Regions from separate parts of the Arthrobacter jiangjiafuii genome, predicted to be linked through region 2. Evidence: riboswitches for the same ligand, from Rfam matches in the RefSeq annotation. Region 2 holds a riboswitch; the other holds the start of a gene.
What was found. Region 2 has a riboswitch for S-adenosylmethionine ahead of KKR91_RS00915 (LLM class flavin-dependent oxidoreductase). Riboswitches for the same ligand answer to the same signal wherever they lie in the genome.
Positions count from the first base shown of each region.

Region 1: another riboswitch for S-adenosylmethionine. It lies ahead of KKR91_RS07385 (MetQ/NlpA family ABC transporter substrate-binding protein); the one in region 2 lies ahead of KKR91_RS00915 (LLM class flavin-dependent oxidoreductase).

Region 1 is NZ_CP076022.1:1,565,072-1,579,495, forward strand. It holds gene KKR91_RS07350 (XdhC family protein) at 1-235, opposite strand, end outside; gene KKR91_RS07355 (aerobic carbon-monoxide dehydrogenase large subunit) at 322-2,715, opposite strand; gene KKR91_RS07360 ((2Fe-2S)-binding protein) at 2,712-3,305, opposite strand; gene KKR91_RS07365 (FAD binding domain-containing protein) at 3,323-4,198, opposite strand; gene KKR91_RS07370 (LysR family transcriptional regulator) at 4,344-5,324, shown strand; gene KKR91_RS07375 (DUF1801 domain-containing protein) at 5,348-5,776, shown strand; gene KKR91_RS07380 (RidA family protein) at 5,785-6,207, opposite strand; SAM riboswitch class IV at 6,410-6,525, shown strand; gene KKR91_RS07385 (MetQ/NlpA family ABC transporter substrate-binding protein) at 6,580-7,464, shown strand; gene KKR91_RS07390 (methionine ABC transporter ATP-binding protein) at 7,477-8,505, shown strand; gene KKR91_RS07395 (methionine ABC transporter permease) at 8,507-9,166, shown strand; gene KKR91_RS07400 (dihydrofolate reductase family protein) at 9,192-9,731, opposite strand; gene KKR91_RS07405 (MFS transporter) at 9,728-11,194, opposite strand; gene KKR91_RS07410 (SRPBCC domain-containing protein) at 11,181-11,771, opposite strand; gene KKR91_RS07415 (ArsR/SmtB family transcription factor) at 11,768-12,091, opposite strand; gene KKR91_RS07420 (MFS transporter) at 12,209-13,585, opposite strand; gene cpt (chloramphenicol phosphotransferase CPT) at 13,656-14,210, opposite strand; gene KKR91_RS07430 (CPBP family intramembrane glutamic endopeptidase) at 14,391-14,424, shown strand, end outside.
Region 2 is NZ_CP076022.1:177,402-191,825, forward strand. It holds gene KKR91_RS00910 (alpha/beta fold hydrolase) at 1-649, shown strand, start outside; SAM riboswitch class IV at 719-834, shown strand; gene KKR91_RS00915 (LLM class flavin-dependent oxidoreductase) at 869-2,305, shown strand; gene KKR91_RS00920 (alpha/beta fold hydrolase) at 2,427-3,044, shown strand; gene KKR91_RS00925 (CoA-binding protein) at 3,218-3,634, shown strand; gene KKR91_RS00930 (DUF1206 domain-containing protein) at 3,668-4,495, opposite strand; gene KKR91_RS00935 (MmcQ/YjbR family DNA-binding protein) at 4,609-4,992, shown strand; gene KKR91_RS00940 (DUF1990 family protein) at 4,989-5,558, shown strand; gene KKR91_RS00945 (GNAT family N-acetyltransferase) at 5,534-6,112, opposite strand; gene KKR91_RS00950 (hypothetical protein) at 6,256-6,738, opposite strand; gene purL (phosphoribosylformylglycinamidine synthase subunit PurL) at 6,907-9,213, opposite strand; gene purQ (phosphoribosylformylglycinamidine synthase subunit PurQ) at 9,214-9,990, opposite strand; gene purS (phosphoribosylformylglycinamidine synthase subunit PurS) at 9,990-10,244, opposite strand; gene KKR91_RS00970 (hypothetical protein) at 10,462-10,869, opposite strand; gene KKR91_RS00975 (DUF4442 domain-containing protein) at 11,063-11,545, shown strand; gene KKR91_RS00980 (hypothetical protein) at 11,574-12,080, opposite strand; gene KKR91_RS00985 (SRPBCC domain-containing protein) at 12,127-12,651, opposite strand; gene KKR91_RS00990 (3-methyladenine DNA glycosylase) at 12,594-13,568, opposite strand; gene KKR91_RS00995 (MarR family winged helix-turn-helix transcriptional regulator) at 13,591-14,034, opposite strand; gene KKR91_RS01000 (hypothetical protein) at 14,118-14,333, shown strand.

The DNA.
Region 1 (14,424 bases), 1.4 Mb from region 2:
GCAGCAGCGGTTCGCCGCTGGCCAGGGTCTGCAGGCCGTAGTCACGCACGGAGCCCTGCACGCAGTGGCCGCCCACGAACCCGTGCAGGGTGCCGTCGGCGTCCAGCAGCGCGGTGTCCCCGGCCCGGGCACTGGCCGGGCGCTCAGCTCGGACCACCGTGGCCCGCACATAGGGTTCGTTCCGTGCCTCGTGCGCCAGCGCCCGCTGGGCGAGGTCTGCGGGCAGATCGTTCATCCTTGGTTTCCTTCGGGTCGACGGGATGGGGTGGGGCTGGGCGGAATAGGACGGGAGGCGAAAGGACGGGACGGCGAAGGACCGGCTTAGATCGGCGGCGTCGCCCGGCCCTGCATCGCGGCCCAGACCCGGGCCGGGGTGCAGGGCATGTCCATGTGCGCCACGTTGAACGGGGCCAGGGCATCCACCACGGCGTTGACGATGGCCGGCGGCGAGCCGACCGTGGCGGATTCACCCACACCCTTGGCGCCGATCGGATGATGCGGGGACGGGGTGACGGTGTGGCCGCTTTCCCAGGTGGGCACCTCCATAGCGGTGGGGATGAGGTAATCCATCAGCGACCCGCCCAGGCAGTTGCCCTCGTCGTCGAACTCGATGATCTCCATCAGCGCCATGCCCACGCCGTCGGCCAGCCCGCCGTGCAGCTGGCCCTCGATGATCATCGGGTTGATCCGGGTGCCGCAGTCGTCCACGGCCACGAACCGGCGGACCTTCACCCGGGCAGTGCCCGGATCAATGTCCACCACGCAGATGTATGCCCCGAACGGGAAGGTCAGGTTCGGCGGGTCGTAGGTGACTTCGGCATCGAGGTTCCCGTCCACGCCGTCGGGCAGGGTGATAGTGCCGTGCGCACCCATGGCGATCTCGGCCATGGTCTTGGCGGCCGAGGGATCGCCCTTGACGAACCAGCGTCCCTTCTCCCATTCCAGGTCCTCGGGACGGGTCTCCAGCATGGCCGCGGCGATGAGCCGGGCCTTGTCGCGGATCTTGCGGGAGACCAGCGCCACCGCGCCGCCGCTGACCGGGGTGGAGCGGCTGCCGTAGGTGCCCAGCCCGAACGGGGTCTGGTCGGTGTCGCCGTGCACCACGTCGATGTCCTCCGGCGGAATGCCCAGCTCCTCGGCAACGATCTGCGCGAAGGTGGTCTCGTGGCCCTGCCCCTGGCTCTGCACGGAGATCCGCACCACGGCCTTGCCGGTGGGATGGATCCGCAGCTCTGCGCCGTCGGCCATGCCAAGGCCCACAATGTCCATATGCTTGCGCGGACCGGCACCCACGGTTTCGGTGAAGAACGAGATCCCGATGCCCATCAGCTCCCCGCGGGCCCGCTTCTCCGCCTGTTCGACGCGCAGTTCGTCGTAGCCAACCATGTCCAGGGCCTTGCGGAGCGCCGGTTCATAGTTGCCGGAGTCGTATTCCCAGCCGGTCTTGTTCTTGTACGGGAACTGCTCGGGCTGGATGAAGTTCTTCAGCCGCAGCTCCGCCGGATCCATGTCCAGCCGCTGCGCCAGCATGTCCACCAGCCGTTCCACCAGGTACACCGCTTCGGTGACGCGGAAGGAGCAGGCGTAGGCCACGCCGCCGGGGGCCTTGTTGGTGTAGACACCGGTGACCTTGCAGTGGGCGGCTTCCAGGTCGTAGCTGCCGGTGAAGATGTGGAAGAAACCGGCCGGATACTTGGTGGGCTGGGCGGTGGCGTTGAAGGCGCCGTGGTCGGCCAGCACGTTGGTGCGCAGGCCCAGGATCCTGCCGTCGGCGGTGGCGGCGATCTGCCCCTGCATGATGTAGTCCCGGGCGAAGGAGGTGGACATCAGGTTCTCGGAGCGGTCCTCCACCCACTTCACCGGCCGGCCGGTCACGATCGAGCCCACCACGGCCAGGATGTAGCCGGGATAGATCCCGACCTTGTTGCCGAAACCGCCGCCGATGTCGGGGGAGACCACCCGGATTTTGTGCTCGGGGATGCCGGCGACCATGGCGAACAGGGTGCGGTGGGCATGCGGGGCCTGGGAGGTCTCGTAGAGGGTGAGCTTGCCCTCCACCGGTTCAAAGTCAGCGACCGCGCCGCAGGTTTCCATCGGCGCCGGATGCACGCGCGGGTAAATGATCTCCTGGTCGACGACGACGTCGGCCCGCGCGAACACGGCGTCCGTCTCGGCCGCGTCCCCGGCCTCCCAGTCGAAGATGTGGTTGTCGGTGCGGCCCGGCAGCTCGTCCCGGATGACGGCGGCGTCCGGATCCAGGGCGCGGCGGGCGTCGATCACCGGGGGCAACGCCTCGTACTCCACCTCGATCAGTTCCAGTGCGTCGCGCGCGGCGTAGCGGTCTTCCGCGACCACGAAGGCGACCTCCTGGCCCTGGAAGCGGACCTTGTCGGTGGCCAGCACCGCCTGCACATCGGCCGAGAGCGTGGGGGCCCAGGCCAGGTTCAGGGCTTCCAGGTCCTTGCCGGTAATGACCGCCACCACCTTCGGATGGGCCAGCGCCTCGGAGGTGTCGATGGAGACCAGCCGGGCATGGGCCAGGGGGGAGCGGAGAATCGCGCCGTGCAGCATGCCCGGCAGCACGATGTCGTCCACATAGTTCCCGCGGCCGCGGACAAACCGCGGGTCCTCCTTGCGCTGGATCCGCCCGAAACCGATCGGACGGTCCGGGCTGTCGGCGGCGTGGTTGGCTTCCCGTTCCGGAGTCAGTGTCATGGCTTGGTGTCCTCCTCGCTGGTCACGCCGTCAGCTCCGTCGCCGGCAGCGGTGACGTTCGCGGCGGTCTCCGGAATGTCCCGGATGTCCACATCGTTGGCGAATTCGCCGTCGTACCCGCTTTCCACCCCAAACCCGTCCGGCTCCGGATGCTCGGCCGCCCACTGAATGGAGCGGACAATCGTGGTGTACCCGGTGCAGCGGCAGATCTGCCCGGAGATGGCCTCGCGGATCTCGCCGTCGTCGGGCGCCGGGTTCTTATCCAGCAGCGCGCGGGCGGTCAGCATCATCCCGGGGGTGCAGAAGCCGCACTGCAGTCCGTGTTCGGCCATGAAGCCCTGCTGCACCGGGTCCAGCCGGCCGTTGGTCTCCAGGCCCTCGACGGTGCGGATGGAGTGTCCGTCGGCCATGGCGGCCAGCACCGTGCAGGACTTCACCGGCTCACCGTCCATCAGCACCACGCAGGCACCGCAGTTGGTGGTGTCGCAGCCCCAGTGGGTGCCGGTCATGCCGAGGTTTTCCCGGAGGTAGTGCACCAGCAGCACCCGGGGTTCGGCCTCGCCGGTGACGTCCGTGTCATTGATGTTCATTCGGATTTCCACAGTGGTCAGCGCTCCTGGGGGACGGCGCGGTCACAGGAACGGGTGAGCACGCGGCGGGTGAGTTCTTCGGCGAGGTGGCGCTTGTAATCGATCGGCCCGCGGGTGTCCGCAACCGGGTTGCAGGCGGCCGCGGCCAGGCGGGCGGCTTCATCGATGACGGCGGGGGTGGGGGGTTCGCCCAGCAGCACTTCTTCCGCTGCCGTGGCGGTGCCGTCCAGCCCTACCGCGGTCAGCCCGATCGAGGCGGCGGAGATGGTGCCGTCCGGTAAGAGGGCGACGGCGGCTCCGGCGGCGGTGATGGCCCAGTCACCGACGCGACGCTCCACCTTTTCGTAGGAGCTGCCCTGTCCGGGGACGATCGGGAAGCTGACTTCGCAGAGCACTTCGTTGGGAGCGGCAGCGGTTTCGTAGGCGCCGCGGTGGAACTCATCCATGCTCAGCCGGCGCTCGCCGCCGGGTCCGCGCAGCAGCACCTCTGCCCGCAGGACCGTGCAGACGGTGGAGAGGTCCTCGGCAGGATCGGCTTGGCAGAGCGAACCGCCGATGGTGCCGCGGTTGCGGACCACCGGGTCCGCGATGAACCGTTCGGCCTCGGCGATGATCGGGAACAGCCGCCCGGTTTCGGAAGATTCCAGCAGCGTGGTGTGCCGGGTCAGGGCGCCCACGCGCAGCCGGTCCGGTTCCCGGACGATGAAGTCCAGTTCGAACAGGTCGTTGATGTCGATCAGCCACTCGGGCCGGGCCAGGCGCAGTTTCATCATGGGCAGGAGGCTGTGGCCGCCCGCGACCAGCCGGGATTCGGGTCCGTAGCGGTCAAGCAGGGCGATTGCGTCCGCCACATCGGCGGCACGCGCGTAGTCAAATGGAGCCGGTATCTGCACGATATCCCCTTTGATATCCGTTGCTGTGCCCGCTGTTCCCCCAGGGCAGTGCCGTAGGCACCGTGAGCAGCGCTGTTTCGCAAGGTTGCTCCCCGCTCGAGGGGGTGTCAATATCCTCCTAAGCGAAAGGTTATGACCTGTGCCGATGACACTGAGCCAGCTGCGGACATTCGCGCTGGTGGCCCGTCTCGGGTCCCTCCGCGCCGCGGCACAGGAACTGGGCATCAGCGAGCCGGCTGTTTCTGCGGCATTAGCGGCGCTGCGCACCGACCTGGGGGATGCGCTGGTGGTCCGGTCCGGTTCCGGCATCGCGCTGACTCCAGGCGGGCGGGCCCTCGCCGGGTATGCGCAGGAGATCGTCGGGCTGGCCGAGCAGTCCCGGCGCGAGGTGGCCCGTGCCGCGCAGGACGGCGCGGAGCTGCGGATCCTGGCAACCCCGGCGTTTGCCGAGCATGCGGCCGGTAGGCTGCTGGAGGCCTATGCACGCCGCCATCCCGGCCCTGCGGCCCGGGTGGTGGTGGATGCGGCCGACGACGCCGGTGCCCTGCTGGGCGAGCGGGCCTACGACATTGCGCTCGGTATCCGGCCGGCCCGCAGCAGTACCCCGCTGCACGCGCTGCCCTTCCTGCGCTACCGCCGGATCCTGGTGGCGGCCGCCAACCATCCGCTGGCCGCGCTGCCGCCGCCCCGGGTGCCGGGGAAGGCACTGACGCAGCGCTGGTTTTCCGGACCCTCCGCGGGCGGTCCGTTGGAGGAACAGCGCTGGTTCGCGAACCTGCCCGCGGTTCCGGAGCTGGTGCAGCTGGACAGCGAAGCCGCAGCGCTGGCGGCGGTGCGCGCCGGCGAAGGGCTGATGCTCGCCGTCGCGCACGTGATCCGGCACGATCTGGCCTCCGGAGGCCTGGTCCAGCTGGGGTTTCCGGGCACTCCGGTGTCCGGCATGTGGTGGGCCAGCACGCTGCTTCCCGGCCGGGTCCCGGCGGCGGCGGATGCGCTGCTGCGCTTTGCCGGCAGCGCCGAGGCCACCGAGGCGATGATGGCGGCGGGCGGGCCGCGCGGGCTGGTGCGCCGCGGGACGCAGGTCCATGTGGCGCTGTGGAGCAGCCGGGTGTCAGGCAAAGGTTAAAGCGCGAATCCAGGAGGCACAGCATGGAACCGACCGCCGCCAGCGTCAGCGACTTCATCGACGGCGTGACCTCGCCGCCGCGGAAGCGCGATGCACACACCCTCGTCGACCTGATGAGCCGGATCACCGGAGAGCAGCCCGCCATGTGGGGGCCGACCATCGTTGGTTTCGGCAGCTACCACTACAAGTACGCCAGCGGCAGGGAGGGCGATGCCGTCGCGGCAGGCTTCTCGCCGCGCAAGGCAGCGACCACGGTGTACCTGCCCGACGGCGTGGGCGCCTACACCGCCCAACTCGCCCGGCTCGGCGCCCACACCACCGGCGCAGGCTGTCTTTACCTGAAAGACCTGAGCAAAATTGACCTCGGGGTACTTGAAGACATCATCACCGAGTCCTATCAGCGCGTAACCGCGGGAACCTTCGGGCAGCGCGCCGCTGATCCGGGTTCCTGAGCTACGGCCTACTCACGCACGGCGGCAACGGCTTCAATTTCGACAAGTTGGTGGTCGTAGCCCAGAACTGTCACACCCAACAGCGTGCTCGGCGCATCGTGGTCGCCGAAGGCATCCCGCACCACCTCCCACGCCGCGACCAGGTCCGCCTGGGACGTGGTGGCCACCAGCACCCGGGTGCTGATGACATCCGTCAGTGAAGCGCCCGCAGCGGCCAGCGCCGCCGCGAGGTTTGCCATGCACTGCGCGGCCTGGCCGGCGTAGTCGCCCACAGCCGCCGTCGAGCCGTCTGCTTCCAGCGGACAGGATCCGGCGAGAAAGATCAGCCGGCTGCCCGCGGGTGCCGTTGCGGCGTACGCATACTCCGCGGTGTCGGAGAGCTGCGCGGCACGGATCAGGGTCACGGCTGACGGACTGGTTTCATGCTGCACGGGGGCCTTTCGCAGGGGACGAGGATGCGCGGACGGGTGGGAACTGCAAGAAGACAAGCGAGCCGATCCTCCCACACGCGCAACAGCGTCCCTACCGCCACCGTGACGCAACATTTCGGCATGTGACCCGCTCCGACGCTCTCTTACGTCACGGAACGTCGTTTTTTGCGCCCTGCCCCGGCCCGCCTAGCCTGATACCAGCAATCAAGAGTTCCAGCCATCGGCCCTGGCCGGCTGGACAGCAACCCTCTCGCCGCAGCGGGGTGCTCCAGGTGAAGATTGGGCCGGCAGGACACCTCCTGGCGGCAAGTACGGCGCCAGACGCTGCCCGGAAGGCTGCGCTGCGTCCTGTCACAGGAGAACACCATCATCATGAACACCCGCAGGAGAATCCTCAGCATCACCGCAGTTCCGCTCCTCGCCCTGTCGATGGCTGCCTGCAGCTCGGCCGCCGGAGACGATGGCGAAGGCACGGTGAAGATCGGCGTCGTCGGCGCCAGCGACCCGTACTGGGCCACCTATACCGAGGCAGCGAAGGCAGAGGGGATCGACGTCGAAATCCTGGACTTCGCCGAGTACACCCAGCCCAATCCGGCGCTGACTGAAGGTGAACTGGACCTGAACCAGTTCCAGCACATCGTCTATCTCGCCCGCTACAACGTCTCCAGCGGAGAGGATCTGACCCCGGTCGGCTCCACCGCGATCTATCCGCTGGGCCTGTATTCCACTCAGTACGACTCCGTGGAGGACATTCCCGAGGGCGCCACGGTGGCCGTGCCGAACGACGAGAGCAACCTCGCCCGCGGCCTGCTGGTGCTGCAGTCCGCCGGCCTTCTCACCCTGGACGGCGGCGGCAGCCCGTTCTCCACGCTGGAGGACATTGACGAAGGCAAATCCAAGGTCAAGGTGACCACGCTGGAAGCCTCGCTCACGCCGACGTCGCTGCCCGACGTCGCGGCCGCCATCGTCAACAACGACTTCGTGGAAGACGCCGGACTGAAGGCCGCCGACGCGATCGCCCAGGACGACCCCTCCGATCCGGCGGCCATCCCATACGTGAATATCTTCGCCGCACGGGCCGGGGAGGAAACCAACGAGACGTACGTGAAGCTGGTGGAGATCTACCAGGACACACAGTCCGTTGAGGACGGTGTGCAGGAGGCCTCCGGAAACACGGCAGAGTTCCTCAAGGTTCCGGTCCAGGACCTGAAGACCTCGCTGGCGAAGGTCCAGAAGGACATCGAAGCGCTGGGCTAGGAGGAAACCGCCATGGCACTCATCTCGCTGCAGAACGTGTCTAAAACCTATCCGCCGGCCCGCAAGGGCGAACCCGCCGTGACCGCCCTGCGGGACATCAACCTGGAGATCGAGGCGGGGGAGATCTTCGGCATCATCGGCTATTCCGGCGCCGGCAAGAGCACCCTCGTCCGGCTGATCAACGCGCTGGAATCCAGTACCTCCGGAGACATCACCGTGGACGGGCGGCAGGTCTCCGGGGTGCCGGAGCGGAAACTTCGCACCCTGCGCCTGGACATCGGCATGATCTTCCAGCAGTTCAATCTCTTCAACTCCAAAACGGTCCGCAACAACATTGCGTACCCCCTGCGCGTGGCCGGCCGGAGCACTGCCGAGATCGCCGCCCGGGTGGAGGAGCTGCTGGACTTTGTCGGGCTCGCGGACAAGGCCGGCAGCTATCCCGAGCAGCTCTCCGGCGGGCAAAAGCAGCGCGTCGGCATCGCCCGGGCGCTGGCCGCGTCGCCGAAGATCCTGCTCGCGGACGAAGCCACATCAGCCCTGGATCCGGAAACCACCCATGAGGTGCTGGCCCTGCTGCGCCGGGTGAACCGGGAACTGGGGATCACCATAGTGGTGATCACGCACGAGATGGACGTCATCAAGAATCTGGCCACCCGGGTGGCGGTGATGGACGGCGGCCGGATCGTGGAACAGGGTGAGGTGTTCGAGGTCTTCTCGAACCCGCGCCAGGCCTCCTCACGGAAATTCGTCTCCACCGTGGTCCGTGGCGTCCCGTCACCGGATGAGCTGGATTCCCTGCGCCGGCGGCATCCCGGGCGGATCGTCACACTCTCCTTCCGTGACGGCGATTCCTCCCAGTCGGAGGTGTTCCTGGAACTGGCCCGTGCCGGAATCGGCTTTGAACTGGTCTACGGCGGCATCAACGACATCTCGGGCCGCGCATTCGGCCACCTAACCCTCGCCCTGACCGGGGAGGACGCCGCGATCGACGGCGCCCTCGCCGCCGTCGGGCACGGACTCAAAGTTGCGGAGCGTTTCTGAGATGGACGACCTGATACCCCTGACCCCGCAGCTGTGGGCCGCCGTCGCCGAAACCCTGTACATCGTGGGCCTGAGCCTGCTCTTCGGCGGGCTGGGCGGGCTGCTGATCGGGCTGGCCCTCTACACCACGCGCAAGGGCGCGTTACTGGCGAACCGGGCGGTGTTCGGCACCGTGAACGTGCTGGTGAACATTTTCCGGCCGATTCCGTTCATCATCTTCCTGGCCGCGGCGCAGCCGCTGGCCCGGTCGGTCACCGGCAGCGGAATCGGCAACAACGCCATCATCTTCACCCTGTCGCTGGCCGCTGCCTTTGGCATCAGCCGGATCGTGGAGCAGAACCTGCTGACCGTCCAGCCCGGTGTCATCGAGGCTGCCCGGTCGGTGGGGGCCGGACGACGGCGGATCATCGCCACGATCCTGATCCCGGAGGCGCTGGGCCCGCTGATCCTGGGCTACACGTACATCTTCGTGGCTCTGGTGGACATGTCGGCGGTGGCCGGCTACGTGGGCGGCGGCGGGCTGGGCAACTTCGCGATCCAGTACGGCTACCGGCAGTTCAACCCGGTGGTGACCTGGGCCGCCGTCGCCGTCATTATCGTGCTGGTCCAACTGGTGCAGTTCCTTGGAAACCAGGCGGCCCGGAAGGCGCTGCGGCGCTAGGCCCAGGAGGTGGTTGCGTGCGGGGCTACCCGATGCGGTAGTCGAGAATGAGGTAGCCGTTCGGTGAGATCACATTGTGGAGCGGGGTGAGGGGGACCGGCGGCAACCCGTCCAGGAGCCTTCGCCCCGTGCCCGCGACGGTCGGCGCCACCACGAGCCGGAGCTCGTCGGCCACGCCCGCGGCCAGCAGTGCCTGCGCGACCGAGATGCTGGCGTGCACGCCGATGTCGCCCCCGGGGAGGTCCTTCAGATCGCGCACGAAGTCGACCAGCTCTCCGTCGATGGCACGTGCGTTGGCCCAGCCGGAGCCGAGCGGGGTGGACGTCGCCACGTACTTCGGAACGGTGTTGATGAAGGAGGCGAAAGGCTCAATTTCGCTGCCCGGCCAGAACCCGGCCCATTCCTCGTAGCTGCGTCGGCCCAGGATCACGGCGTCCTGAGCTGCGATCCAATCGGCGTTGGCGGCGTCCACGGCGTCGTCCCATTCCGTGAAGAAGGGCTGCGGGTTTTCGGCGACACCGTCAAGGGACAGCAACTCACACACGACTACTTTTCTCGGGCTCATGACGCTTCACCCTCCGGTGTAGGCTGCGCCGCGGAGTTGTGGACCAGGGCAGCGGCGGCGGCGCCCGCCACGGCCATGCTAACGGAGGCGATCACCAGGGCCACACCGAATCCCGCAAGTTCTGCTTCATCCGGGGAAGTGCCCGCGGCTCCCGCAGCGGAGGCAGTCCGTACGGCAATACTGACGAGGATGGCGAGGCCGAGGGCCGCGCCGGCATGCGTCATCGTGGCTTGAATGCCCGAGCCAAGACCGGCGTCCTGCCCGCTGACGCCGGACAGCGCCGCCGTCGTCATGGTGGGCATGAGGATGCCCTGGCCGAGACCGACAGCCGCCATGCTGGGGAGCACCTGCGGGAAGTAGCCGGCATCCGGTGCCAGGAGCACGGCGGTCAGTCCCAGGCCCACGGCGGTGACGGCGCAGCCCGCCGTCAGGACCGCCCGCAGGCCCAGGCGGGGGATCATGGCCGAACCGAGGGCTAGCCCCGCACCGATCGCGATGCCGATTGGAAGGTAGGCGAGCCCCGCGACCAAGGGCGTGTAGTGAAGCGTGCCCTGCACATACAGGCTCAGGATGAACAGGAAGGATCCGAAGGCGGCCGCATTGACCAGTGTCACGGCGTTGGCGGTGAGCCGGGTCCGGTTGGCGAAAAAGGCCGGCGGGATCAGCGGGCGGCGGCTGCGGGACTCGATGAGGAACATCAACACCAGCAGCAGGACGCCGGCAACGAGCGGAACCACGACCGCCGGGGCGCTCCAGCCTGCTTCGGCTGCCTGCAGCAGGGCGTAGATGACGCCGGCCAGTCCGATGGTTCCGGCGAGCACTCCGGTGAACTCGGGCCGCGTGGCCCGCGTCATCCGGCTCTCGCTCAGCAGGCGGGGTCCCAGGACGAGAACCACGAGAACCACGGGAAGGGCGATGAGGAAGACGTAACGCCAGTTCAGCACGTCCGTGAGCACACCCGAGATGACGGTTCCGGTCACGCCGCCGATCCCGGCGAGTGCGCCCCAGATGCCGAAGGCCTTGGCGCGTTCCGTTGTCTCGGGGAAAAGCACGACGATGAGGGCCAGGGCGGCGGGGGCGGCGATCGCATCACCCATGCCTTGGATCACCCGCCCGCTAACCAGGACCCAGCCAGCCGGGGCCAAACCGGCCACAAGGGAGCCCGCGGCGAAGACGACGACACCGGTGAAGAACATCCGCCGCCGGCCGGCGAGATCGGCGATCCGCCCGCCCAGGAGCAGCAGCCCGCCCGCGGTCAGCGCATATGCGTCGACGACCCAGACCAGGTGTGTTGGGCCCAGGTTGAGGTCGGCGCCGATGCGGGGGAGGGCGATGTTCACCACGGTCAGGTCGAGGACGAGCAGGAACTGCATGGCAGCCAGTACTGCCAGGGCCTTCCACCGGCGGGGATCGGCCGGTGTCGCGGCGGCCTTCGGGGTGGACCGCTGTTCAGAGGTTGCCATGGCGGCCACCACCGGTTTCCCGAAGGGTCCGCCCGGTTTCGAGAAGGCTCTTCAAATCGCGCAGCATATAGGGATGGCCTCCGCCGGCACCGAGGGACTCGAAGTCCCCGCTGACCACAGCGGCCATATGCGGAGCGCCACGGAGATCGTGCGTGACGGTCAAGCGGGAACGGCCATCCGCGAGGCGCTCGATCTCGTACCGCACCTCGGTGGCAGGTTCCTGCGCCGAGTCCGGATCCACCAGAAAGCGCATTTCCGTCGCCAGCAAAGTGGGCGGGTCGTAGGCAGTCACGACACCTTCGATGATGATGTCCGGCGCGGGAATTGTGCCGTCTCCGGCGACCATGCGCAGGTGCGGCGGTTTCTCGACGAGGTAGCGGCCTCCCACCCGCGGCTCGACCACGGCACGGCCGCCATAGCCATACCGTTCCGTCCAGCCGGGCTCGGTGATGGCTGCCCAGATGCGCTCGGGTGCGGCGGCGATCTCGATCCTGTAGATCTGCGTCGTCCGATGGCGGCCTGATGCGGTCAGCTCTTCGTCGCGTAACCGCGGCACAACAGGAGTGTCGTCAGTCATGGTTCGCCCTCCAATGCCTCTTTCAGCTCGGACAGCGCCCCCACGCGCCCGGCCGTGTACTTGTCGATCCAGCGGTCGTGGATAAGGCGGATGGGCACAGGATTCAGGTAGTGCAGCTTCCACCGTCCGGATTTTTTGGTCGTGATGAGTCCGGCCTCCTCAAGGACACCGAGATGCCGCATCACGCCGAACCGGGTGAGTTCAATGCCGCTCATCAGTTCCGCAAGACTCTGCCCGTCGCGGACAAACAACCGATCCAGCAGCAGCCGCCTCGTCGAGTCGGCCAGAGCTTTGAATACCAGTTCGTCCTCATCGATCATGCGACCACCATAGGTGCCTGTTTTGTCACGTGTCAATAGGGTCACCTATGGTGGCTCGGTCGCCGACGTTGTACTGCACAGCAGCCACAAAGACTGGGAACCAGTGCTGCGTGCCCGCTACTTTTCCGCTGCCGGAGCCTGAGGCGTCCGGATTCCGACGACGGCGACCAGGCCGGCCAGGCCGAACAGCGCAGCCGCGGCGGCCGCCGTCCGTTGGAATCCGGGGAAATCCAGCGCGCCGCCGGAGATTGTTCCAGCCAGCGCGATGGCCACCAGTCCGGCGACCCGCGCGACGGCGTTGTTGACCGCGGACCCGATCCCGGCGTCGTTCCCGTTGAGCGCCCCGAGCACCGCGGCGGTCAGCGGGGCCACCATCACCGCCAGCCCGAGGCTGAAGAGCAGTAGGCCAGGGAGCAGCTGGGTGAGGAAATCCAACGGCGGGTGCACGGTGAGCATGAGCAGGAAACCGGCGCCGCAGATGAGCGGACCCACGGTCATGAACAGCCGCGGACCGTAGATGCCGGCTAGTTTTCCGAACTGTGTGGAGAGCGCCAGCATGGCCACGGGCAAGGGGAGCGCGGCGAATCCGGCCTCGGTGGCGGAGAAGCCGCCGGCCTCCTGGATGAAAACGGTGACACCGAACGAGCCCAGCGAGATGGCGCCGTAGGCCGCAGCAGTCACCAGGTTCCCGTACCGGAAATTCCGTGCCCGGAACAGGGACAACGGCATCATCGGTGCCGGCGTGTGCGCCTCGCGCAGGACAAAGAGCGCCAGTGCCGCGGTTCCAACGACCAGGGGCACGACGACGGCGGGATGTCCCCAGCCCAGCCGTTCCTGTTCGATCAGTGCGTAGACCGGCCCGCCGAGCCCGGCCACGGCCAGCAGGGCGCCGGGGATATCCAGTGCGGTGCGCCGGCGGACGGCGCTGTCCTGCAGTCGGGCCATCAGGAAAAGGGTGGCCGTCACCGGGACCACGTTCACGGCGAAGATCAGCCGCCAGCTGACCGAGTCCACCAGGATTCCACCCAGCAGCGGGCCAATGATCGCGGCGGTGCCGGTCCACGCGGTCCACCGGCCGATGGCGCGGGAGCGCTCCGGCTCCTGGTACGCCGTCGTGATCAGGGCCAGCGAACCGGGCACCAGCAGCGCCGCCGTCATGCCCTGAACCGCGCGGGCGAGGATGAGGATGCCGGGGTCCCAGGCCAGGGCGCAGGCGACGGATGCGGCTCCGAAGCCGATCAGGCCGATGCGGAGGATTTTCAGCCGGCCGTAGGAATCCGACAGGGAGCCGGCGAGCAGGATCAGCGCGCCAAGGGTGAGCAGGTACGCGTTCACCGCCCATTGCTGGGTGGGCAGCCCGCCCCCGAGCTCGGCGCTTAGGGCGGGCAGGGCCACGGTGACGATGGAGCCGTCGAGGAATGCGATGAAGGAGGCCAGGATGGCCACTACCAGCAGTCGGCTGCGGCCTGCCGTGCTGCTGCCGGTTCCTGCCATCGCGGGGGTTCCTCCCTGCCGGGCTTGTGCCTACATGCTGGCATCGGGGCGGCGGTTTCGATACCCGCGGTCAGCGTGGCTGCAGTCCCAGGCCTGCCAGATGGGCGGCGACGAGGGTGGCGCACTGGATCGATCCCATGTCCGTGGTGTCCACCTCGATGTCGTAATCGACCCCCACATGCACGGCATCGGCTTGGAGGATGGCCATGCCGACGGTGCGGTCGCCCCGGGCAATTTCCCTGCCGGCGGCGATCCGGCCATCGCACCGGACTCCCACCCAGAGCACTTCAAGCCCGTCGAGGTTCCTTCGGAGCCGTGCCTGGGATTCGCCTCCGCTGAGGAAGGCGTCATCGATGATGACCAAGGCGCCCGTGCGGGCCATGGCAGCCACGCCGGACCGCCAGGCCTCTTCGAGGCGGACATATTCGTCCCCGAGGTTCACTTCGCCGTCGGCGCCGAAGGCGATGCCGTCTCCAGAGCCGGACAGTGCCGGCGGGAGCGCGTCGACAAACGTGTCCACTCCGACACTCAGCCACGGCTCCGGGAGGATGGCCTGCAGGCAGCGTACGAGTCCGGATTTCCCGGAACTGGAACCGCCGTTCACCACGATCACTTGAATCGCCACTAACTTGTCTCCTCTTGCGGCCGGTGCTGAGCTCTTTGACGGCCCTGCATTCTGACGGCCCTGCATTCTGACTGCACAGCATTGTGACGGCACGCCGCCGTCACCGGAGTCTATAAGCCGTCGGGAGCGTGCCAGCGCAGGAGCGGGTCCCGGCAAGCACGTGGTCGCTATCCTGTGGTCATGGTTAGTGCAGAGCCAATCGCCGTCGACGCGG
Region 2 (14,424 bases):
AGTCTCCGCAGGCATCGCGAAACTGCTGGCGCGGAACCGGACGGTGTACACGTACGACAGGCGGGGCAAGGGCGAGAGCGGGGACAGCAGCGCGGAATATGAGCCGAGCCGCGAAATTGACGATCTGCTGGCCGTCATCGGGGTGGCCGGAGGAGCTGCGGATCTGTACGGGTTTTCCTCGGGTGCGGTGCTGGCGCTGATGACGGCTGCCGACTCCGCGGCCGTGAGCTCAGTGGTGGCCCTGGAGCCCCCGCTGTCCCGGGTAGTGGACCACGGCCCGGACATCCGGGGGGAGCTGGCGCAGCTGATAGCGGCCGGGGACCGTGACGAGGCCGTGCGCGTATTCCAGCGTTCCATCGGGGTACCGGAGGAGATGATCGCGGCGGCAGACGTGGGGGCCTTTGCCCCGGCGGCACATACGATCGCTTACGACCTGACCCTCAACGCTGACGCAGATCTGGAGAGCTTCGGCAGCATCCGGGTACCGGTGCTGGTGCTGGTCAGCGGCAGCAGCGATGCCCGGCTGCAGGAATGGGCGCGGGAAACCGCCGAGGCGCTGGCCGATGCCCGCCTCCAGGTGTTGGACGGCAGCTGGCACGGGGTCCAGGACGAGCCGCTTGCCGCGGCCATCAACCAGTTCCTGGCCTGAGGCAGCCGGTTCACAAAAGGTCACGTTCTTCCCCCACGGGCAGTTGGCGTGCCAATACTGGACCTGAAGGATCATGAGTCCCAACGCGAAGCTCTGGCTGGTTGGGCGGCAACCCTCTTCTCCGTAGCGGGGTGCCCCAGATGAGGATCCGGCCGTTCCGCGTCCGCGGACGGCAAGTACGGCGTTCCCCTGGGGCGTCCCGTTCCGAAAGGCTGTCCCATGCCCGAACAGATCCCTTCCCCGGCCGACTTGAGCATTTCCCCGGCAAAAGAGAGTGCCCGGCGCCAAATCCGCTTCAACGCCTTTGATATGAACTGCGTCGGGCACCAGTCTCCGGGCCTGTGGCGCCACCCGGAGGACCGTTCGGCCGACTACACGGACATCCGCTACTGGGCGGACCTGGCGAAAACCTGCGAAAAGGGCCTCTTTGACGGCATTTTCCTGGCCGACGTGCTCGGGACCTACGACGTGTACGGCGGATCCAACGAGGCCACGCTGCGGCAGGGCACGCAGGTTCCGGTGAACGATCCGCTGCTCCTGGTTTCCGCCATGGCCCTGGTCACCGAGCACCTCGGCTTCGGGGTGACCGCGGGGACCGCCTACGAACACCCCTATCCGTTTGCCCGCCGGCTCTCCACCCTGGACCACCTCACCAACGGGCGGGTCGGCTGGAACGTGGTCACCGGCTACCTGCCCTCCGCCGCGCGGAACCTGGGCGCCGAAGACCAGCTGGAGCACGACGAGCGCTACGACCACGCGGATGAATACCTTGAGGTCATCTACAAGCTCCTCGAAGGCTCCTGGGAGGACGGCGCCGTCGTCCGCGACAAACAGGCCGGCGTGTTCACCGATCCGGCCAAGGTTCACGACATCAACCACGAGGGCAAGTACTTCAAGGTCCCCGGCATCCACATCAGCGAACCCTCGCCGCAGCGCACCCCGGTGATCTTCCAGGCCGGGGCCTCTCCCCGCGGGATCGCCTTCGCCGCTGGCAACGCCGAGGCCGTGTTCGTGGGAGCGCCCACCAAGGCAAAGCTCAAGGCCATCGTCGCGAAAATCCGCGATGCCGCGGAGGGAGCGGGCAGGGACCGGCACTCCATCCGCATCTACACGCTGATGACCGTGATCACGGCCGCCACCCCCGAAGAGGCGGCCGCCAAGCACGAGGACTACCAGCAGTACACCAGCCACGAGGGCGCCCTGGCCCTGATGTCCGGCTGGATGGGCGTGGACCTGTCCACCTACAACCTGGACGAGCCGCTGGGCAACGTGAAGTCCAACGCCATCCAGTCCTCAGCCGCGAACTTCCAAAAGCCCAAGGACGACGGCGAACCCTGGACGGTGCGCGACATCGCCGACTCGGTGGGCATCGGCGGGCTCGGTCCCCGGATGGTCGGTTCGGGTGCGGAAATCGCCGAGGAAATGATCCGCTGGGTGGAGGAGACCGACGTCGACGGTTTCAACCTGGCCTACGCCATCACGCCGGGCACCTTTGAGGACATCGTGGAGTTTGTGGTGCCCGAACTGCAGAAGCGCGGCGCCTATAGAACCGAATACGCGCCTGGGACCCTGCGCAACAAGCTCTTCGACCGGGGTGACAGGCTGCCCCCGGAACACCGGGGTGCCTCATTCAGGCTGCAGCCGGCGGTGAATTAACCGCCGGGCTCCGGCCCGTTCTGCGGCGGCTGGCATTGACCGCCGGTCGGCGGGCTCCTACGTTTGAAAGGTGTCCGTGCACCCTACCCGGGCCATCTTCCCCAGTGACCAGGAGCCTGCCATGGAACGCTCACCCGGTGCCTCCGGTATCGCCCTTTCCGCTGACGGAACGCGCATTGCGTGGTCCCGGCAGGGCAGCGGTCCTCCGCTCGTGATCGTCAATCCGCTGCTGGCAGACCGCAGCAGCTCCAGTACCCGGGTCCTTGCCGACCTGCTCTCCGAGAACCACACGGTCTACACATATGACCGGCGTGGCGTGGGGGAAAGCGGGATGGGCGAAGAATACACCGCCGAGTCCGACGTCGATGACCTGCTGGCCGTGGTGGCGGTGGCCGGAGGGTCGGCCAGCCTCTACGGGTTTTCCTCCGGAGCTTTCCTGGCACTGCGTGCCGCCGAGGAATCCGCCGTGATCACCAGGGTGGTGGCGCTTGAGCCGACGCTGACTCCGGACGAGGGTGAGGATGAACTGCTGCTCCTCCAGACAGAACTGGAGGGCTTGGGCGGTGTCCAGGTGCCCGTCCTTGTCCTGGCCGGCAGTACCAGCGGCGATGAGACGCAGAACCTGGCCCGCCGCGCCGCGGATGCGCTGGACGAGGGGGAGTTCCAGCTGCTGGAGGGTGACACGGCCAGCGTCCCGGACGCCGCCCTGGCCGACGCGATCGAGTCATTTTTGGACTGACCCCGCCACGATCGTGGCAGGGGCCGAGTGTGCCGTGACCGAGAAGGCAAAGGCGCTGCCGGCCACCGGCAGCGACGGGATTGTGGCGGTCGTCTGGGCCCGCGGACGGCAAGGCCAACGGCCTCCGGGCGTAGGCTGGTGCTTTATTCCGGCACCTGGAAAAGGACGGCACAGTGGCACATGTCAACGACCCCGCAGTAGTCGAACGTCTCCTCCGCAACAAGGGCCGGTGGGCCGTCGTCGGGCTTTCCAATAATCCGATGCGCCCTGCCGTGGGCGTCTCCAGATACCTCCAGGACCATCTGGGGATGGAGATCATCCCGGTGAGCCTGAAGGGCGACGACGTGCACGGCAACAAGGGCTACCGGCGGCTCAGCGAGATTCCCGGGACGATCGACGTGGTTGACTGCTTCGTGAACTCCACCCGGGTCGGAGACGTCGTGGATCAGGCCATCGACGTGGGCGCGAAGGCCGTCTGGCTGCAGCTGGGCGTCATCGACGAGGCCGCGGCCGCCCGTGCCGCCGCTGCCGGGCTGGATGTCGTGATGGACACCTGCCCCGTCATTGAGGCTCCGGCCTACCGTTTGTGAGGTTCTACGGACGGTGAGGTTCCCCAGCTCAGGTCAGAGTTTGGCGAACCAGGCCTGCAGGATCCCGGTGTACAGGCCGTAGCAGATGAGCCCTACGCCCACCATGCCCAGCGCCAGCCCGCCGTACGGCTGCCCGCTCAGGGCGTGGAGGGCGCCGTCGAGCCCGGTGGAGCGCTCCGGATCGGCGGCCACGGCCGCAACAATCACGAAGCCTCCCAGGATGACCAGTGACAAGCCCTTGGCGATGAAGCCGAGGACACCGGTGATGGTCACGGCGTGTTCCCACGTGCCGGAGGGAACCGCCTGCAGATCCTTGCGGAAGCGGCGGCTGGCGCCCTTGAAAACGAAGTAGCCGCCCACACCGACGATGACCAGGCCCACGATTCCCAGCAGGACCGCGCCGGCGGGCTGGGCCATGAGCTTGGCGCTCCAGCCGGCCGAACTCTGGCTGCTGTCCTTGCCGCCGCCCAGGGCAAAAGTGCCGAACGTGATGCCGATGGCGCCGTAGGAGACGGCCAATGCGGCAGCGGAAGCCCGCATCTGCCACAGCTCCCGTCCGGTCAGGCCCCGGCTGTCCATCCAGATCCGCGAGAACTGGAAGACGGCCAGCGTGAGGCAACCAATGAAACAGACCCAGAGCAGGGCCAGTCCGCCCGGCTGCCCGGCCAGTGCACCCACCGCGCCGGAAGAATCGGCGCTGCCGCTGCCGCCGGATGCAATCTGCAGGGCAATCACTCCAATGAGAAGGTGCATGAGGCCACTGGCGACGTAGCCGACACGGGCGGCACGTTCAAAACTCTTCGAATCCGCGGCGTTTTCCGTAGCAGCGGCAAGCCTGTCACGATGTCCTGTACGAGCCAATTAGTCCTCCAAAGTCGGGCCCGCGCGCCTCCTGGCGGGCCGCCGGATACTTGCAATGTCTTCATTTTCGCACTAGTGCTGCGGGCCCGGTGGCAGCGGACTAGGCTCGGATGATGGATGCGGTGGGAGTGAAACAGGTATGCCTGCGGTTCCCGGGTGCTTATGAGGACTTTCCGTTCGGCCCGGAATTTTCCGTGTTCAAGGTCCAGGCTGCCGGAGGAAAGGCCAAAATGTTCGCGCTGTGTGATCTGTCCGGTTCCCCGCTGACCATCAACCTGAAGTGCGAGCCGGAGCTGGCGCTGCAGCTGCGCTCGGCCCATCCCCAGATTTCCGGCGCCTGGCATATGAACAAGAGACACTGGAACTCGGTGCGCCTGGACGGGTTGGAGGATGGCCTGGTCCGGGACCTGGTGGAGGACTCCTACGACCTGGTGGTCGCCTCGCTGCCCCGCAGGGACCGGGAGTCCCTGGCCTGGAAGGGGCTGGCGGAAGGATGAGCCCGGAACTGACGTATCCGGACCCCGGACACACCCGCCGGCCGTACCCCCAGCCGCTCACCGGCCGCTGGCCGGACGGCTACCGGCTGGTGCTGCGCCGCGAAAAGCTCGACATCCCGGATCCGGCGGCCGGATTCCTGCGGCTGGCCAACGGCATTCTGGACTGGGACCTGCACCGGCGGGCCGGTTTGCGGGTGGCCGTCTCCACGCCCCGCGCCGCGCCGGGCGTCGAGATGGCTTCCGGGGTGGGCATCGGGCCGCTGCGCTACTACGCGCCGTGCCGGGTGCTCTGGGCCGAGGAGCCTGCGCTCGACGACGGCGGAGCTCCGGTGGTGGGGCAGCGGGCCGGTTTTGGCTATGGCACGTTGAAGGGGCATCCGGAGCAGGGTGAAGAGGGGTTCTACGCGGAGCTGGACGGGGAAGGGAAGCTCTCGTTCCGGGTGGCTGCGTACAGCCGTCCGGCGAACCGGGTCCTGGCGGCGGGGGATTTCGCCAACCGGCGGGTCCAGGCCTTTTTCACCCGGCGCTACCTCACTGCCGCCTACAAGCTGGCTGCCGGCGCCTGAGCTGTGTCTTCGGGCAACTGGGGGCGGCGCAGGACGAAATTGAGGCTGAGGCCGGGGCCTTCCACCGGGAGGAACCCGGCGGTCAGCAGCAGTTCCTGTGACGCGGTGTTGTCCGCCTCGGTGGACGCCGTGACCATGGTGATTTCCGGGTGCTCGAATGCGTTGTGCGCCACGGCAACCAAGGCTTCGGTGGCGTAGCCCCTTCCGCGCCGGGAGGGCACCACGCTGTAGCTCACCTCGACGGCGCCGGGTTCGGGCAGCGGCAGGAAACCGATGGTGCCCACCACTTCCGCGGTGGTGCGCTCGCGGAGGAGGCGGGTGGCCATGGCGTCCCCGGCGGCAACCATCACGCCCTCTTCGAAGAACTGCCGGGCGGCGTCGCAATCCATGGGTTGGGGGAAGTCGTCGGCCCAGTCGGGGAGCCGGTGCTGGATGATCAGGGCATCCGCTTCGGTGCTGGAAATCTGGTCCAGCTGCAGGTGGTTCGTGGTGATGCCAGTGGCCGTAGCGGAGTTTTCCGCGGGCGGCACTGCATGTTCAGGGGTGATGGTCACTGGCCAATTGTGCACGCCCGGGCGCATTCTGCTTCTATTTAGTGAGCAAAATCTTTTCGTGCCGGGCATCCCGGCAGTAACTGCCACAGGCCGCAGCCGGGGCCCCTACCCTGCGGCTGGTCTCCGGACTGCGGCTGTGGTTTCTAGGGTTTGCGGGCGTATCCGCCGGTGCCTTGGGGATTCTGGTCGAAGCCCGGATACGGCGGCACAACAGGCGCCTGTACCGGCGCGGGCGCACCGGACGGATCGCCGTCCTTGAGCGCCGGGACCGGCTTGACGTCGAGCTGCTTCCCGCTGGCATCCACGATCATGAACGGCTCCCCGAGCTTGTTCAAGTACAGTTGGCGGCCGAAACTGATGCCAAAGATCATGATGGCGATCCCCACGTAGCGGTTCACCTCGAAGTACAGGGTCAGGGCGGCGAACGCGCCGATGCACAGGGCAATGAACCCCATCAGCCCGATCAGGCCGATGACACCCTTGCGGCGGAAGCGCACCCGCCCGTCAGTGGCCGAGTCGCGGCGGAGCTTCTTGAGCTCGCGTCCCTTGTTCAGGCGGAGCACACCCAGGGCAGCCCAGAACCCGAAGAACAGGGAAATCAGAATGACGGTGATAAAAGTCCCCAACTTTTTCCTCCTCGTATTGGCACGCAGTGCACGTGATCCGGCTCTACTGTGACACACGGCATGGATTTTGATGGAAAGCGGGCAGGGGAGACAGCAAAAGGTGCGCCTCCCCTGGGGAGACGCACCTTCATGGCGCTGGTGTGTAGAAAGCGCTGGTGTGGAAGAGGGTTAGCCGAAGTGCTTCGGCAGGGTCCCTTCGTGGGCTTCCTTCAGCTCGGACAGCGGCAGGGAGAAGTGGCCCTGGAAGTCCAGGGCGCCGATCTCGGTGTCCACCACGCCAATGCGCATGTGCGCGTAGCCGCGGGCGGAGCACATGTCCTTGAACCGGACCTCCTCGCTGCGCGCCACGGAGACCACGGCCCGGGACTGCGATTCGGAGAACAGCATGGTGAACAGGTCCACGCCGTCGCGCTCGCAGGCCTCATCCAAGCCGATCCGGGCGCCCACGCCGAAGCGCAGTGCCATCTCGGACAGGGCGGCAGCGAGGCCGCCTTCGGAGAGGTCGTGCGCGGCGTCGATCATGCCGTCGCGGGAGGCGTTGACCAGCAGTTCGCCGAGCAGCTTCTCGCGCTGCAGGTCCACTGCCGGCGGGCGGCCGCCGAGGTGGCCGCGCAGGTTGGCGAATTCGGAGCCGTCCAGCTCGTCCTTCGTGGCACCCATCAGGTAAATCGCCTGGCCGTCTTCACGCCAGCCCGACGGCGTGCGCCGGGCGACGTCGTCGAACACGCCCAGCACGCCGACCACCGGGGTCGGGTGGATGGCGACGCCGCCGGTCTGGTTGTACAGCGAGACGTTGCCGCCGGTGACTGGGATGCCCAGTTCCTGGCAGCCGTCGGCCAGGCCACGGACGGCCTCGGCGAACTGCCACATGACCTCGGGATCCTCGGGGGAGCCGAAGTTCAGGCAGTCGGAGACGGCCAGCGGCGTCGCACCGGACGTGGCGACGTTGCGGTAGGACTCGGCCAGGGCCAGGCGGGCACCCTCGTACGGGTCCAGGTAGGTGTAGCGGCCGTTGGCGTCGGTGGAGATGGCCACGCCCAGCCCGGTGGTTTCATCCACGCGGATCACGCCGGCGTCGTCGGGCATCGCCAGTGCGGTGTTGCCCTGGACATAACGGTCAAACTGGTTGGTGACCCAGGACTTGTCGCACAGGTTCGGCGAGGCCATCAGCTCCAGGATGGAGGCCTTGATGGCTTCGCTGCCGAACGGCCGGTCGCCGGCGAAGGAATCCGCCTGCAGCTTGTCCTGCCACTGCGGGCGGTGGAACGGACGGTGGTAGACCGGGCCTTCGTGCGCCACGGTCTTGGGATCGACGTCGACAATGGTCTCGCCAGCCCAATCAATGACCAGCCGGCCGGTGCCGGTGACCTCGCCGAGCCAGGAGAACTCCACGTTCCATTTGGCCATGATCGCTTCGAACGCCTCGACGTTCTCCGGCGTCACTACGGCCATCATGCGTTCCTGCGACTCGGACATCAGGATTTCGCCCGGGGTCAGGGTGGGATCGCGCAGCAGCACGTTGGTCAGCTCGACGTGCATGCCGCCGTCGCCGTTGGAGGCCAGCTCCGACGTCGCGCAGGAAATGCCGGCCGCGCCCAGGTCCTGGATGCCCTCGACCACGGAGGCCTTGAACAGTTCCAGGCAGCACTCGATGAGGACCTTTTCCGCGAACGGATCGCCCACCTGGACGGCGGGGCGCTTGGAGGGCTTGGTGGAATCGAAGGACTCCGAGGCCAGCACCGAGGCGCCGCCAATGCCGTCGCCGCCGGTGCGTGCGCCGAAGAGCACCACCTTGTTGCCGGTGCCCGACGCGTTGGCCAGGCGGATGTCTTCGTGGCGCATGACGCCCACGGCCAGGGCGTTGACCAGCGGGTTGCCCTGGTAGACGGAGTCGAAGACCAGCTCGCCGCCGATGTTCGGCAGGCCGAGCGAGTTGCCGTAGCCGCCGATGCCGGACACGATGCCGTGCACCAGGCGGGCGGTGTCCGGATGGTCGATCGCGCCGAAGCGCAGCGGATCCATCACGGCGACCGGGCGGGCACCCATGGAGATGATGTCGCGGACAATGCCGCCGACGCCGGTCGCGGCGCCCTGGTAGGGCTCCACGAAGGAGGGGTGGTTGTGGGATTCGACCTTGAAGGTCACCGCCCAGCCCTCGCCGATGTCCACCACGCCGGCGTTCTCACCGATGCCCACCAGCAGGTGTTCCTTCATCTTCTCGGTGACCTTCTCGCCGAACTGCGACAGATGCACCTTGGAGGACTTGTAGGAGCAGTGCTCGGACCACATGACCGAGTACATGGCCAGTTCCGCCGCGGTGGGGCGGCGGCCCAGGATCTCGACGACGCGGTTGAACTCGTCTTCCTTCAGGCCCAGCTCGGCCCAGGGCAGCTCGGTGTCAGGTGTGGCGGCTGCATGCTCGACGGTGTCGATGCGGAATTTCTTCGCCTCGGTGGAGGCTGCGGAAACGGTCATTTATTTGCCTCCGGCAACAAGCGAGGTGAGTACTGAAGTGAAGATGCCCAGGCCGTCGGTGCCGTAGCCCAGCCCGACCTCGCCGTAGGCGGAGGAATCCGGACCGAAGCCTGCCTCGACGGCGTGTTCGGGGTGCGGCATGAGCCCGACGACGTTGCCCGCGGCGTTGGTGATGCCGGCAATGTTCCGGCGCGAACCGTTGGGATTGACGCCGTCGTAGCGGAACACCACGCGGCCCTCGCCCTCGAGCTCGTCCAGGGTCTTCTCGTCGGCCACATACTGGCCGTCCTGGTTCTTCAGCGGAATGACCATGCCGGAATCCTTGGCATACGCCGAGGTCCAGGCCGTGGTGTTGTTCTCCACGCGCAGCAGCTGGTCCGCGCAGGAGAACTTGAGGTGGTTGTTCTTGATCATCGAGCCGGGCAGCAGGTGCGCCTCGGTGAGGATCTGGAAGCCGTTGCAGATGCCCAGCACGGGCATGCCACCGTTCGCGGCGTCCACCACCATGTCCATCAGTGGGGCGAAGCGGGCAATGGCGCCGGCCCGCAGATAGTCGCCGTAGGAGAAGCCGCCGGGAATGATGACGGCGTCCACCGACTGCAGGTTGGCTTCGTTGTGCCAGAGGCCGACGGCGGTGCCGCCGGCGAGGGTGACCGCACGGGCGGCGTCGCGGTCGTCAAGGGTGCCGGGGAAGGTGATGATGCCGATCCGGACGGCCCGCAACGCGTCGTTGGCGGGCGCAACGGCGAAATCGCCGATCAGGGGAGTGCTCAAAATCAGGCCTCCGGGATTACTTCAACGCGGGTGACATCCTCGATGACGGGATTGGACAGCAGCGTGGCGGCTGCGGTGCGGGCCTGCTCGAGGATTTCGGGAGTGACGTCTCCGTCTACGGTCAGTTCAAAGCGCTTGCCCTGGCGGACGCCGGTGAAACCGGTCAGGCCCAGCCGCGGCAGGGCGCCGGCGATGGCCTTGCCCTGCGGATCGAGGATTTCGGGTTTGGGCATGACGTCAACAACGATCCGGGGCATCCGGGCAACTCCTGTAAGAGAAAGTGGGTGGCCGCGGACCCTGCCGTCTCACGCTGATTCAGCGCTCCGCGAGCTTGCATTTTCCAGTCTAGCGGCGTTTGCCGCGGTCGTCCTTTTGCGTCGTTTCCTGTCGGGTCGAAAAAGCTCCGGGCCGCCATCCAAGGAAAGGAGGGCGGCCCGGAGCAGAAGAAAGCAAACGCCCGGAGGGGGCATCAGATCAGGCTGGAACGCTCATTTGGAAGCCGCAGCGGCACCGCAGCACGGTGGTGTCGAGCTGGACTTCGGAGACGGCGGGCATTGACCCGGTGTGGAGCGGTTCAAAAATCGACACCGAGGTGGTGTCCTTGGGTTTCATCGGCTCGCCGCAGTGCATGTACTCCGCGTCCATGCTGTCAGCGCTGATCCGGCGTGCCCAGACGGGCGAGTGCCGGACGAGGTGGCCATAAAAACGGTCACACTCCGAGCAGGTGTAGCTGATCTCCAGGAACTCTGCCGCATCCTTGCCGGCTGCCGGTTCGACGGATTCGATAATCAGGTACTCATCCGTCGCGCAGTGGGTGCACCACGGGACGTAGGTGTCCGGCGCAGGATCGGCCGCGCCTTCGGATCTTGCTTGCGTCGACATTTCGCTTCTCCAGTTCAAGGTCCGGACGGAAAACTCCATTGCTATCTCCATCGCCCAGAACAGATAGTAAGTATGCTTACTCAGTTTACGCAAGCGTTTCCCGCGCAGACAAGTTCACAACAGAAAGCTCCCCGGTCAGAGGGTAGATCCGAGGCGTGCGGGAAGGCGTGCGCAGACTGGTTAGAGTGAGGGCGTGAAAGCTCTGACCGCAAAGCCGGGCATCGTCCGCCGGTACATGAATCTCTGGCCGCCCTTTGCCTTTTCCGGCATCCACATCACCGGCATTGGAGCTGATTTCCTGTCCGCGGAGGTCAGGCTGCGCCTGCACTGGTGGAACCGCAACGTTGCGGGGGTCCATTTCGGCGGCTCGCTGTTCGCCATGACCGATCCGTTCTGGATGATGCTCCTGCTCCGCCACCTGGGCGGGGACCATGTGGTCTGGGACCGCGCGGCCGAGGTGGACTTCATCAAGCCGGGCCGCGGCGACGTCACCGCCCGCTTTGTCCTCACCCAAGAAGAGGTGGAGCGCCTGCGGTCCCTGGCGGCCGACGGCGGCAAGGTCCTGGAGTGGTTCAGTGTGGACATTACGGACGCCGACGGCGACGTGGTGGCTCGGGTGCGCAAGCAGGTTTATGTGCGGCGCAAGCGGAACCGGGCGCAGGTTCCAGTGGTGTAGATCCGGCCCGGAAGGAAACCGGCCCGGGTTACAGCGTTCCCTCGGCGGGCCCGAGCAGGCCGGTGAGCTTCTCCCAGCGGGAGATTTCGCAGCCGTTGGTGAGCGAGAAATCGGCGTCCACGGCTTCACCGTTGACGGTGCCACTCACGTGCGCCCGCTGCATCCCCTGGATCATCTGGGTGCACATGGTGTCGGCAGACGGCGGGGCGAACAGGGCAGCACCCTGGGCGGCCAAGACAGCGCAGGCCGCTGCCGGATCGGGTGCGGCCGAGTCGCCTGCCGGGGCGGCGCCGTCGCACTCCAAGGTGTAGGTGTCAGTGGTTGCCGTGCCGTCCTGGCTAAAGTCCACGGTCAGCGAGGTGCCCTGGGTGGAGGCCGGTGCCGGTGACGAGGCCGCGGCGGACGAGGTCGACGGCGAGGACGATGTCGACTCCGGGGTCGACTCCCCGGCAGGGCTGCCGCCTGAGTCGGCGCACCCGGCCAGGAGCAGGGCGGCTGCGGTCATGGTGAGCAGGGCAAGGGGCAGGCGGGGCATATGCGTGAGACCTCCAGTGGCTGGTGACCCCCAGCCTAGCCAATGCTCAGGGGGTTTCGCCGGAACCGGAGGCTTCCTGTGCCTGCGCCAGGAAGTAGGAGCCCTGTCGGGGGTAGTAGTCGTCGAACACCGGAGCGCTGCCGCCGGTCCGGGCCGCGGCGAGCCGGTCCAGATAGTATTCCCAACCCGGTCCGACACTCTCCGCCGCCAGCGGGTCCTCCAAATGCTGGATGAAGTCCATCGTGGTGCCGCCGGATGCGTCGCTGAGCCGGATTTCCAGGTCCCAGCCGCCAAACTCGTCCTCGACCCAAAGACGCAGCAGTTCGGGGGCGATGCAGGCGGCAACCTCCACCCGGCTCCATGGCAGCCCTTCTTCGTAGAGCATCTGCAGGTCCACGCTTTGGCCCACGCCGGGGGTCCCTTCCCAGCGCCCGAACCACTGCTCCGTGTCTTCGGAACGGGTGAAGCTGCGCCACAGCAGGGGTGGCGGGTCGCTGAAATTCCGGGTGAAAATCAGGTCGTAGGCCTCCGGGCCGGTGCGGACGAGCCGGCCGGTGGGAACTGGGCACATAACTGCTCCTGAAGGGGTTCCAGCAGGCCAAGGATGCGGGCCCGCAGCTGCTGTGATTCCTCGCTGAAGTCGCGCTGTGCGCCAGCATAGGCGCTCCGGCCGGCCGGTGTCTCCACCGGGATGGGCGCGTAGCCCCAATCCTGCAGATCGTAGGGGGAGGCCCGCATGTCCATTTCCCTGATGCGCCAGGACAGTTCAAAACAGTCCATCACCAGTTCGCTGGGCAGCAGCGGCACCAGCTTGTAGGCCCACTTGTACAGGTCCATGTTGGCGTGCAGGCAGCCGGGCTGCTCCAGATCGGCCTGGTTCTGCCGGGTGGGTGTTAGTTCGTTCAGGGGTACAGCCTCCGGGGTGTAAAAACGGAAGGCGTCAAAGTGCGTGCAGCGGATGCGGCTGCGCTCCACCAGCTCGTCGGTTCCCTGCGCGCCCAGGCGCAGCTGCAGGTACTCGTGCCGGATGCCGTTGTTCTCGGACCGGTAGGCCATGGCCCACTCATGCATGCCGAAGCAGCCGAGCGTCGGTTTCCGTGCGGCGGTGCGGGAGAGCAGCATCCGGGTGAAGCCCACTGCCTCGCCCCGGGCCGCGGCAAAGGCCGGCAGGTCCACGGTCACGGCGGGGAGGTCTGCTTCCAGTCCTGCCGCGGCCCTTTCGGCGGGGGTGAGGATGCGGTAAAACTTCCACCCGGCGCGCTCTGCGGCCGCCGGTCCGGTCAGGACGACGCCGGCGCCCGGGTGCCAGCGCAGCAGCTGCCCGGGCTTCTGCGAGTAATAGGTGAACAGGAAGTCCTCCACCGGGTGTTTCTGCCCGGCCGAGCGGCGGGCCAGGAAACCGTCCACAAAGGGCTGCACGCGCTCGCGGTGCTGCCGGCTGCGCGGCAGCCACTGGTCCTCGGTCAGGACAGTGGGGTCGGTCGGCATCGGGGAAGGGATCACCGGAATATTATCCCGCAGCCTGCGCGGCGGAGATCAGCTGATGGAGGATTCCGTTGAGCTCCCGGACCTGCTCCCGGTCCAGGGCCAGCCGGCCCATCATGGTGCCGGGGACCTCCGCGGCTTTGGCCCGGAGGTTCCTCCCGGCCTCCGTCAGCCCCACGGCCAACGACCGTTCGTCCCCGGGCGCACGGTTCCGCTCCACCAGCCCGGCGGCCTCAAGCCGCTTCAGCATCGGGGACAGGGTGGCCGGCTCCATGGCCAGGGCATCCCCGAGGCTGCGGACACTGCGTGGACTCTGCTCCCAGAGTGCGAGCATTGCGAGGTATTGCGGGTGCGTCAGCCCCAGCTTCTCCAGTACGGGTTTGTAGGCGCCAACCACGCTGCGGGAAGCCACGGACAGGGCGAAGCACAGCTGATGCTCCAACAGCAGGTCTTCGTCGGTCTGGGCCATCGTCTTCTTCCCCTAATCATTAGTGCACTAATGATTAGCGTACTATGGGCGTGAGGAAACAGGTTGGGCGAAAGGTGCAGGACATGGCTGGCAAAGAGAGCTTTACATCGAAGTTCATGCGGACCACAGGCAAGGTGCGCTTGATCTTCGGTCCTGCCCAGACCAGTGCACTGGATCATCCGATGACCGAGGAAAACCAGCAGCTGCTCAAGGAGCAGCAGGCGCAGGAAAAGGCCCAGTGGCAGACAGTCACCCGGGCCGACGGCAGTTCCTACATCGTGCCGCGCCAACAGGACTGAACACGACTCAGCGGGAGTAGACGCAGCCGCGGGACGGAGCAAACCCCGGCTGCTGCCGGCAGGGAAATTCTTTCGGTTCAAGGGTTCAGGC